Geomonas sp. RF6: one gene and its partner. The main gene of each other region encodes a partner of the protein of the gene in region 2 in a complex. Links are inferred from orthologs where the notes say so. Each region holds a gene or a part of one and is shown on either strand. Other genes may lie near its edges. The genes, in order: trxA and LPW11_RS00145.

Region 1 (3,261 bases), 1.3 Mb from region 2 along the record:
CCGAGCCGGCAGCATTACCCGGTGCAGCGCTACCTCGAGCCGGAGCTTTTCGAGCGCTACCGGGAGAAGGCCCTCTCCCTGGGGTTCCTCCACGTGGAAAGCGCCCCCTACGTGCGCAGCTCGTACCATGCGCAGGACTATGAATCGAAAAGGATAGGACGGAATCGATGTAGGCCGGAATAAGCGCAGCGTTTCCGGCAGAGTCCACAGCCGCCGGGAACGCCTCCGGCTTATCCCGGCCTACATTCAGATGCCACATCCGCCCCCGCGGCTCGCCCCCAGAATGCTTTTCACCGACACGGTTGTTTCTTCCGGCTCACAAGGGTATGATGCACAACCTAGTACCCGCGGCGGCCATGCCGCACCAGGAGATCGGAATGCTTCACCGCACTCTCGCCCTTGGCGCGATCCTTTTCACCGCACTTTCCGTCTGCCCCGCTCCAGCCGAAGCCCGCAGGACTTCCCCCGTCGATGGCGGCACGGTCACGTCCGGGACCGGGTGGCGCCTCGACCCCTTCGGCACCGGGAGGATGATGTACCACAACGGCTACGACATCGCCGTCCCGATGGGGACTCCCGTGCACCCCGTCGAATCGGGAACCGTCTATTTCGCCGGCACCTACAAGGGGTACGGCGAGATGGTCGCCATCGACCACGGCAACGGCTACCTCACCATCTATGGCCACAACTCCGCCGTGAAGGTGCGTGCAGGGGAGAAGGTCACCAGCGACAGCGTCATCGCCCTCTCCGGCACCAGTGGCAGGTCGACCGGCCCCCACGTCCACTACGAGATGCGGATGCTCCCCAATTACCAGAAGGTGCAGCGCGCCAAGATGGAGAAGGACCTGAAACAGCTTGTGGAGAATAAGATCGGTGGCTGGGTGGAAGGTCAGGTGAAAGGGAATGCGGGACCGCATCTCAACGGGGGGGGGATGGGTGGAGGGAGCGAATTCTACCTGCCGGATGACCTGAACGAGTAGCTCTACTCCCTGTCGATTCTTCTATTCTATTACGTCACTGTTCGGCGATGAGCCTTCTGATTGTGTCCTCTATCGCTTTGCCGGTCTGCTCGGAATACCCCTGGAATTTCTCCGCGACCACCCCTCTTTTGTTGATGATGTAGATGGTGGGCACAGAGCGCAGGCCGTAATCGGTCTGCATATCTTCACCGGCTATGGCGATCGGATAGCCGATCTTCTTCTCGGCGGAGAAGGACTTCACCTCTTTCTCCCCCCCCTCATCCACACTGACTCCCAGGATCTGCAGCCCCTGCTTCCCGTACTTGCGATTGAGCGTATTGAGATGCGGAATGGAATTCTTGCACGGGACGCACCACGTGGCGAAGAAGTCCATGACGAGCACATAGCCGCGGTAGTTCGCGAGGGAGATCGGTTGTCCTGCAGTGGTGGTCAGCTTGATGGGAGGAGCGACATCCCCTTTCTGCAAAATAGCGGCGGCCGGCACTGCATTCATCAGCATGCCGGCAACCGCTAAGGGGAGAGAGTATCGACTGATTCTGGCGAGAACTCTTTTCATGGAGTTAAAGGGCCTTCTTGATCAGCGCCTCCAGCTGTGATTTGGGGATCGCACCGACGACCTGATCGAGCACCTTGCCGTCCTTCAGGAGGATGACGGTGGGGATGCCGCGCACGCCGTATTTTCCCGGAGTAGCGGGGTTGTCGTCAACGTTTACCTTCCCGACCTTAACGCGCCCCTGGTACTCCTCTGCGATGGAATCGATGAGGGGGGAGATAGCCTTGCAGGGGGCGCACCAGGTGGCCCAAAAATCTACCAGCACCGGTATATCGGACTGAAGAACTTCTTTTTCAAAGTTGTCATCGGTGAATGCATGCACGTGTTCACTGGCCATGTAACCCTCTCCTTAAGGAAATATACAATCGTCTATGATCATAGATGAGCGGCCAAAAAAAGCAAGGAGTAATTAAAGCCGGCAGCGGCGCTGTGACAGTTCCACATCCGCTGTTGACAGGGCTTCGCAGGTTGGGCCATAGTGACACCCTGAGAAAAAGTGGCGAGTAACAGTTGCATTTCGCCGCAATAGTGTATGCAGCGCAGAGGCCGCCAGGGGCACCTCCACCTGCGATCCCTCCAGGCGGCTCGGCCGCCATCGCCGGGGGGCTTCACATTTGGCGCTGCGGCCACTGCCATAGCAGAATTACATACCACTGCAGGCTTCATATCACCAGGAGACCCTTCCTTGCGCTGTTACCCGATCAACCTGAACCTCCACGGCAAAAAAGTCGTCATCATCGGCGGGGGTCGGGTCGCCGCGCGCAAGGCCGGACGTCTCGTCGCCGCCGGCGCCTCCGTCACCGTCATCGCCCCTGAACTTTGCAACCAGCTCCAAGCCATCGTCTCCGCCGGGAACGCGACCCACCTCGCCAGGGGTTACTCCGAGGGGGATCTCGCCGGCGCCTTTCTCGCCTTTGCCGCCACCGACGATGAAGCGACCAATGCCTCCGTCGCGACGGAGGCCCGCCGCATCGGGGTCCTAGTCGATCGGGTGGACGCCCCGGCGGACTCCGATTTCGGCACTCCCGCCCTCCTTTGCCGCGGCGACTTGCAGATCACCGTCTCCACCGGCGGAGTGAGCCCCGCGCTCTCCCGCAAGATCGTGGAGACGCTGGAAACGCAATTCGGACCGGAGTACGCAGAGGCTCTGGAGCTTCTCGGACGCGTCCGTGAAAAGATATTGACTGCCAAGGCAGGTAGCGAATACAATGAGCCGATTTTTTCCGAGCTCGCCGCGCTCGACCTCCCTGCCATGATCAAAAACGGCTCCCGGGACGAAGCACTCCAGACGCTCCTAAAACTCCTGGGCCCCGAATTCGCACAGGTCCTCTCCGCAGCGGTAAAAAAGGATCCTTCATGAACGCGTTGCTCTTCAATTCCGCCCTGGCCATCTACTCAGCCGCCACCGCCGTATACCTCGCCTTTCTGGTCAAGCCGCGGGACATCTTTGGGCGCGCCGCTCACTGGCTCATATCGACGGGCTTTCTCGTCCATCTCATCTTCACCCTGAACCGCTTCCGCGAGGCGGGACACTTTCCGATAACAAACCTGCACGAATCCCTCTCCTTCTTCAGCCTCGCCGTCATCGGCGTCTTCATCGTCTGCGAGAGGCGCTACCACGTCTTTATCCTCGGGTCCTTCGTAACTCCTCTGGCGCTCCTTTTCCTGGCGCTTTCGGCAGGGTACCCTTCGGACATCATGCCGCTCAACCCGGCGCTCAAGAGCGGC
Region 2 (3,245 bases):
TGTACCGCGCATCTCTTCAACGCTTGCCTTTACGGATCGGGTTGGTTCGTGGAAAGCGCGCTGGGGCATCAACAGGATGAACTTCATCGTTCCCCCCGGTCTCTACGCCGTGGGCACCCCGACAGCTGAAGCCCCGGTGGTCGTTACCGCCAACTACAAGATGAGCTACGACCTGGTGCGGCAGGCTCTGAGCGGACGCGACATCTGGTTGCTCGTATTGGAGACCTTTGGCGTCAACGTGTGGTGTGCGGCCGGCAAGGGCACCTTCGGTACCGAGGAGCTCCTTTACCGGATGCGGGAGACCCGTCTTCCAGAGGTGGTATCTCACCGGCGGCTATTGCTCCCGATCCTCGGGGCTCCAGGCGTTGCAGGACACGAAGTGACGAAAAAGTCGGGTTTCACAGTGACCTACGCCGCCATCAGGGCGGAGGACCTGCCGGCTTTCCTCGACAGGGGAATGGTGACCACCGATGAAATGCGGCACCTCACCTTTACCCTGTACGAGAGAATGGTGCTCGTTCCGGTGGAGTTGGTGCTGGTGATGAAGTCGCTGCTGGTGACGGGGATCGCCATATTCCTGTTATTCGCTGTCGCAAGTGGTCTCGGAGCCGGTCTGGCAGCGCTCATTGCCTATGCCGGCGCAGTTATTACAGGAACTGCCCTGACCCCTCTCCTGCTGCCGGCGCTGCCGACAAGGAGCTTTCTGGTGAAGGGAGCGGTCGCAGGAGTGCTGTGGAGCTGGCTCTTCTATGCCGTAGCAGGAGGATCGTCACTGGGTCCCGCTGCAACGGCCGCCCTCTTCCTCGGGGTACCTGCGGTGAGCGCTTTCTACGCCTTGAATTTTACCGGCTGCACCAACTATACGTCTCTCTCTGGGGTGAACCGGGAGATGCGCATGGGGATGCCGGTCATGGGATGTGCCATCGTCGCGAGTACCGTACTTCTGCTGGTAAGCAGGTTCGGTTAAGGAGGCAAAAGGGGTGAAAGGGTTCAGATATCTTGATGGCGTAGCGACGGTGCGGCTAGATCCCTCGGCCTGCGTAGGATGCACCAGGTGCGTCGAGGTGTGCCCGCACCAGGTCTTTGCCGTGAGTGACCGAAAGGCTCACATCGTCGACAAGGATGCCTGCATGGAATGCGGAGCGTGCGCAAAAAATTGTCCCACTGCGGCCATCGAGGTAGAGGCGGGAGTCGGCTGTGCCACTTGGGTGATTGACCGATGGTTCGGCGGGAAAAAGTTCGGCGGCACCGGCAGTTGCTGTGGGTAGTTTCGGTCGTATGGAGAAGAAATGAGCAGAGTCAACGTGTTGTTCGTCTGTATTCACAATAGTGCCCGCAGCCAGATGGCAGAAGCTTTCGTGAACCATCTTGCTGGTGATCGGTTTCTGGCTGACAGTGCCGGCCTCGAGCCCGGTGTGCTGAATCCGTGCGTGGTTGAGGTAATGGCGGAAGTGGGGATCGACATCTCCCAAAAGCGGACCAAGTCCGTCGATGAGGTGCAGAAATCGGGAGCTTCGTTTGACTATGTCATCACCGTTTGCGACGAGGCAAGTGCGGAGCGATGTCCCGTTTTCCCGGGGGGCACCAAAAGGCTCGCCTGGAGCTTTCCCGATCCCTCCGCCCTGCAGGGGAGCCATGAGGCAAAGCTTGAGGCGACGAGGGAGATTCGCGATGCCATAAAGGCCCGCGTTGAAAAGTTCGTGGCTGAAGGCCCCACTGGGAACGATTGATCAAGGGAAGTAATTGCTGCCACTACTCAAAAAAGGAGGGATCACCAATGGCTTTGGACCGGAAGACTGTGGAACTTGTAGCGATCGGAGCCTCCGTAGGCGCCGGATGCAGCGAATGACTGGACCACCACCTGAAAGCCGCCCGTGAGGCTGGCGCAAATGCAGAGGAGCTCAGTGGTGCCATCACCATGGCACAGAAGGTTCGTCAGGTACAGGTGCAGAAGGCGGAGAAATTCTCCAGAGAGGTCTGCAAAGTTCTTGCAGAGGTGACCGGGTATAACGGTTAATACAATGACATCCCAAGGAGCAGGTATGGACGACCGGAACTCTAAACAGAAGAAGAGCCCACAGGAGATCCTCCGCGGCATCATCGACCTGTGTGCCGACTGCGACACCTGCAGCACCCTCCTCGAAGAGGAATGCGTCTTCTTCCCCGAACTCTACAGGCTTTGGAACAATGAAAAGGAAACGGGAAGACCGATCTCCGATGAGGAACTGCGGCACCTCGTCGATCTGTGCACCTTCTGCGGGCTGTGCCCCTGCCCGCGGATTCCGGCCGACGTGATGGAGGCGAAGAGCGGCTATGTCGCCAAGGAAGGGCTGCCGACGTCGACGAAGCTCCTGATCGACGTGCCACGGATGGCGAAGGTGTGCGGGACGATTCCATGGCTCTACAATGCGCTGCGCAAAAACAAGACGGTGGCACCCCTCCTCCGGAAGATCACTGACATGCATCCTGACAGAGAACTTCCGGCTCTTCCCGATCAGAGCTTCTTCCAGTGGGCGGAGAAGAAGGGCCTTTCCAGCAGGAAGGAAGGGCACAAGAGCGTCACGTATTTTGCGGGGTGCACTGCAGGGTACCTCTTCCCGCAGGTCGGTCGCGCTGCCGTCGAGGTGCTGGAGCACAACGGAGTATCGGTGTACGTCCCGAAACAGGAGTGCTGCGGCATGCCGTACCTCCTGGAGGGGGATCTCCCGACCCTGCTCGACCGTGTCAAGGCGAACGTGGATCATCTGCTCCCCTGCGTCAACAAGGGCGACGAGTTGGTCGGCTCCTGCTCCACCTGCAACTTCTTCATGAAGAAAGTGATGAAAGAGCGGGCCTGCTATTCGGACGAATATCAGAAGTCGGTAGGTGCTTCGGAACAGATGATGATGATACCGGACGTAAAGGAGGGAAAGAAGATCTTCCGGAATGTGCACAAGGCCCAGTACCAGCGTGTGTTGAAGGATGACGGCTATTTTTCGTCGATCCCGCCACTGGACCGCGTTGCCATCTCTGAAGCCTTCAACGATCTGGGAGAGTACCTGGCGCGACTCCATGCCGAAGGAAAGCTGTCGACGAAGTTCGGCAAGGTATCCGAACGGCTGGTCTACTTCGCCCCGTGCCACCAGAGGGAGCAGAAGATCGGGACGCCATACCTGGATCTTCTGCGGCTGATACCCGGCATAGAGATCGACGCGACAGCAGGAGTGGACTGTTGCGGCATGGGGGGGAACTTCGGATACAAGAGG

What was found.
Region 1: the proteins of LPW11_RS00145 (region 2) and trxA are in contact, whole or in part, in an NMR structure (PDB 2IPA), measured with the Bacillus subtilis proteins. The link is inferred for Geomonas sp. RF6 from one-to-one orthologs.

Annotation. Positions count from the first base shown.
Region 1 is NZ_CP087999.1:1,322,231-1,325,491, forward strand. What follows is about bases 206-3,151. They hold trxA (thioredoxin), read right to left. Parts: upstream 1,871-3,151; coding sequence 1,541-1,870; downstream 206-1,540. Other genes in these bases: LPW11_RS05655 (M23 family metallopeptidase), read left to right, coding at 378-980; LPW11_RS05660 (TlpA family protein disulfide reductase), read right to left, coding at 1,015-1,536; LPW11_RS05670 (precorrin-2 dehydrogenase/sirohydrochlorin ferrochelatase family protein), read left to right, coding at 2,219-2,893; ccsB (c-type cytochrome biogenesis protein CcsB), read left to right, coding at 2,890-3,151. Also shown: lipA (lipoyl synthase), read left to right, coding at 1-183; more of ccsB, read left to right, coding at 3,152-3,261. UniProt on the Bacillus subtilis protein: Participates in various redox reactions through the reversible oxidation of its active center dithiol to a disulfide and catalyzes dithiol-disulfide exchange reactions.
Region 2 is NZ_CP087999.1:36,723-39,967, forward strand. Bases 80-3,009 are described here. They hold LPW11_RS00145 (arsenate reductase ArsC), read left to right. Parts: upstream 80-1,289; coding sequence 1,290-1,730; downstream 1,731-3,009. Other genes in these bases: hgcB (mercury methylation ferredoxin HgcB), read left to right, coding at 981-1,268; LPW11_RS00150 (heterodisulfide reductase-related iron-sulfur binding cluster), read left to right, coding at 2,043-3,009. Outside these bases: more of LPW11_RS00150, read left to right, coding at 3,010-3,245. UniProt on the Bacillus subtilis protein: Catalyzes the reduction of arsenate [As(V)] to arsenite [As(III)]. In vitro, can dephosphorylate para-nitrophenyl phosphate (pNPP).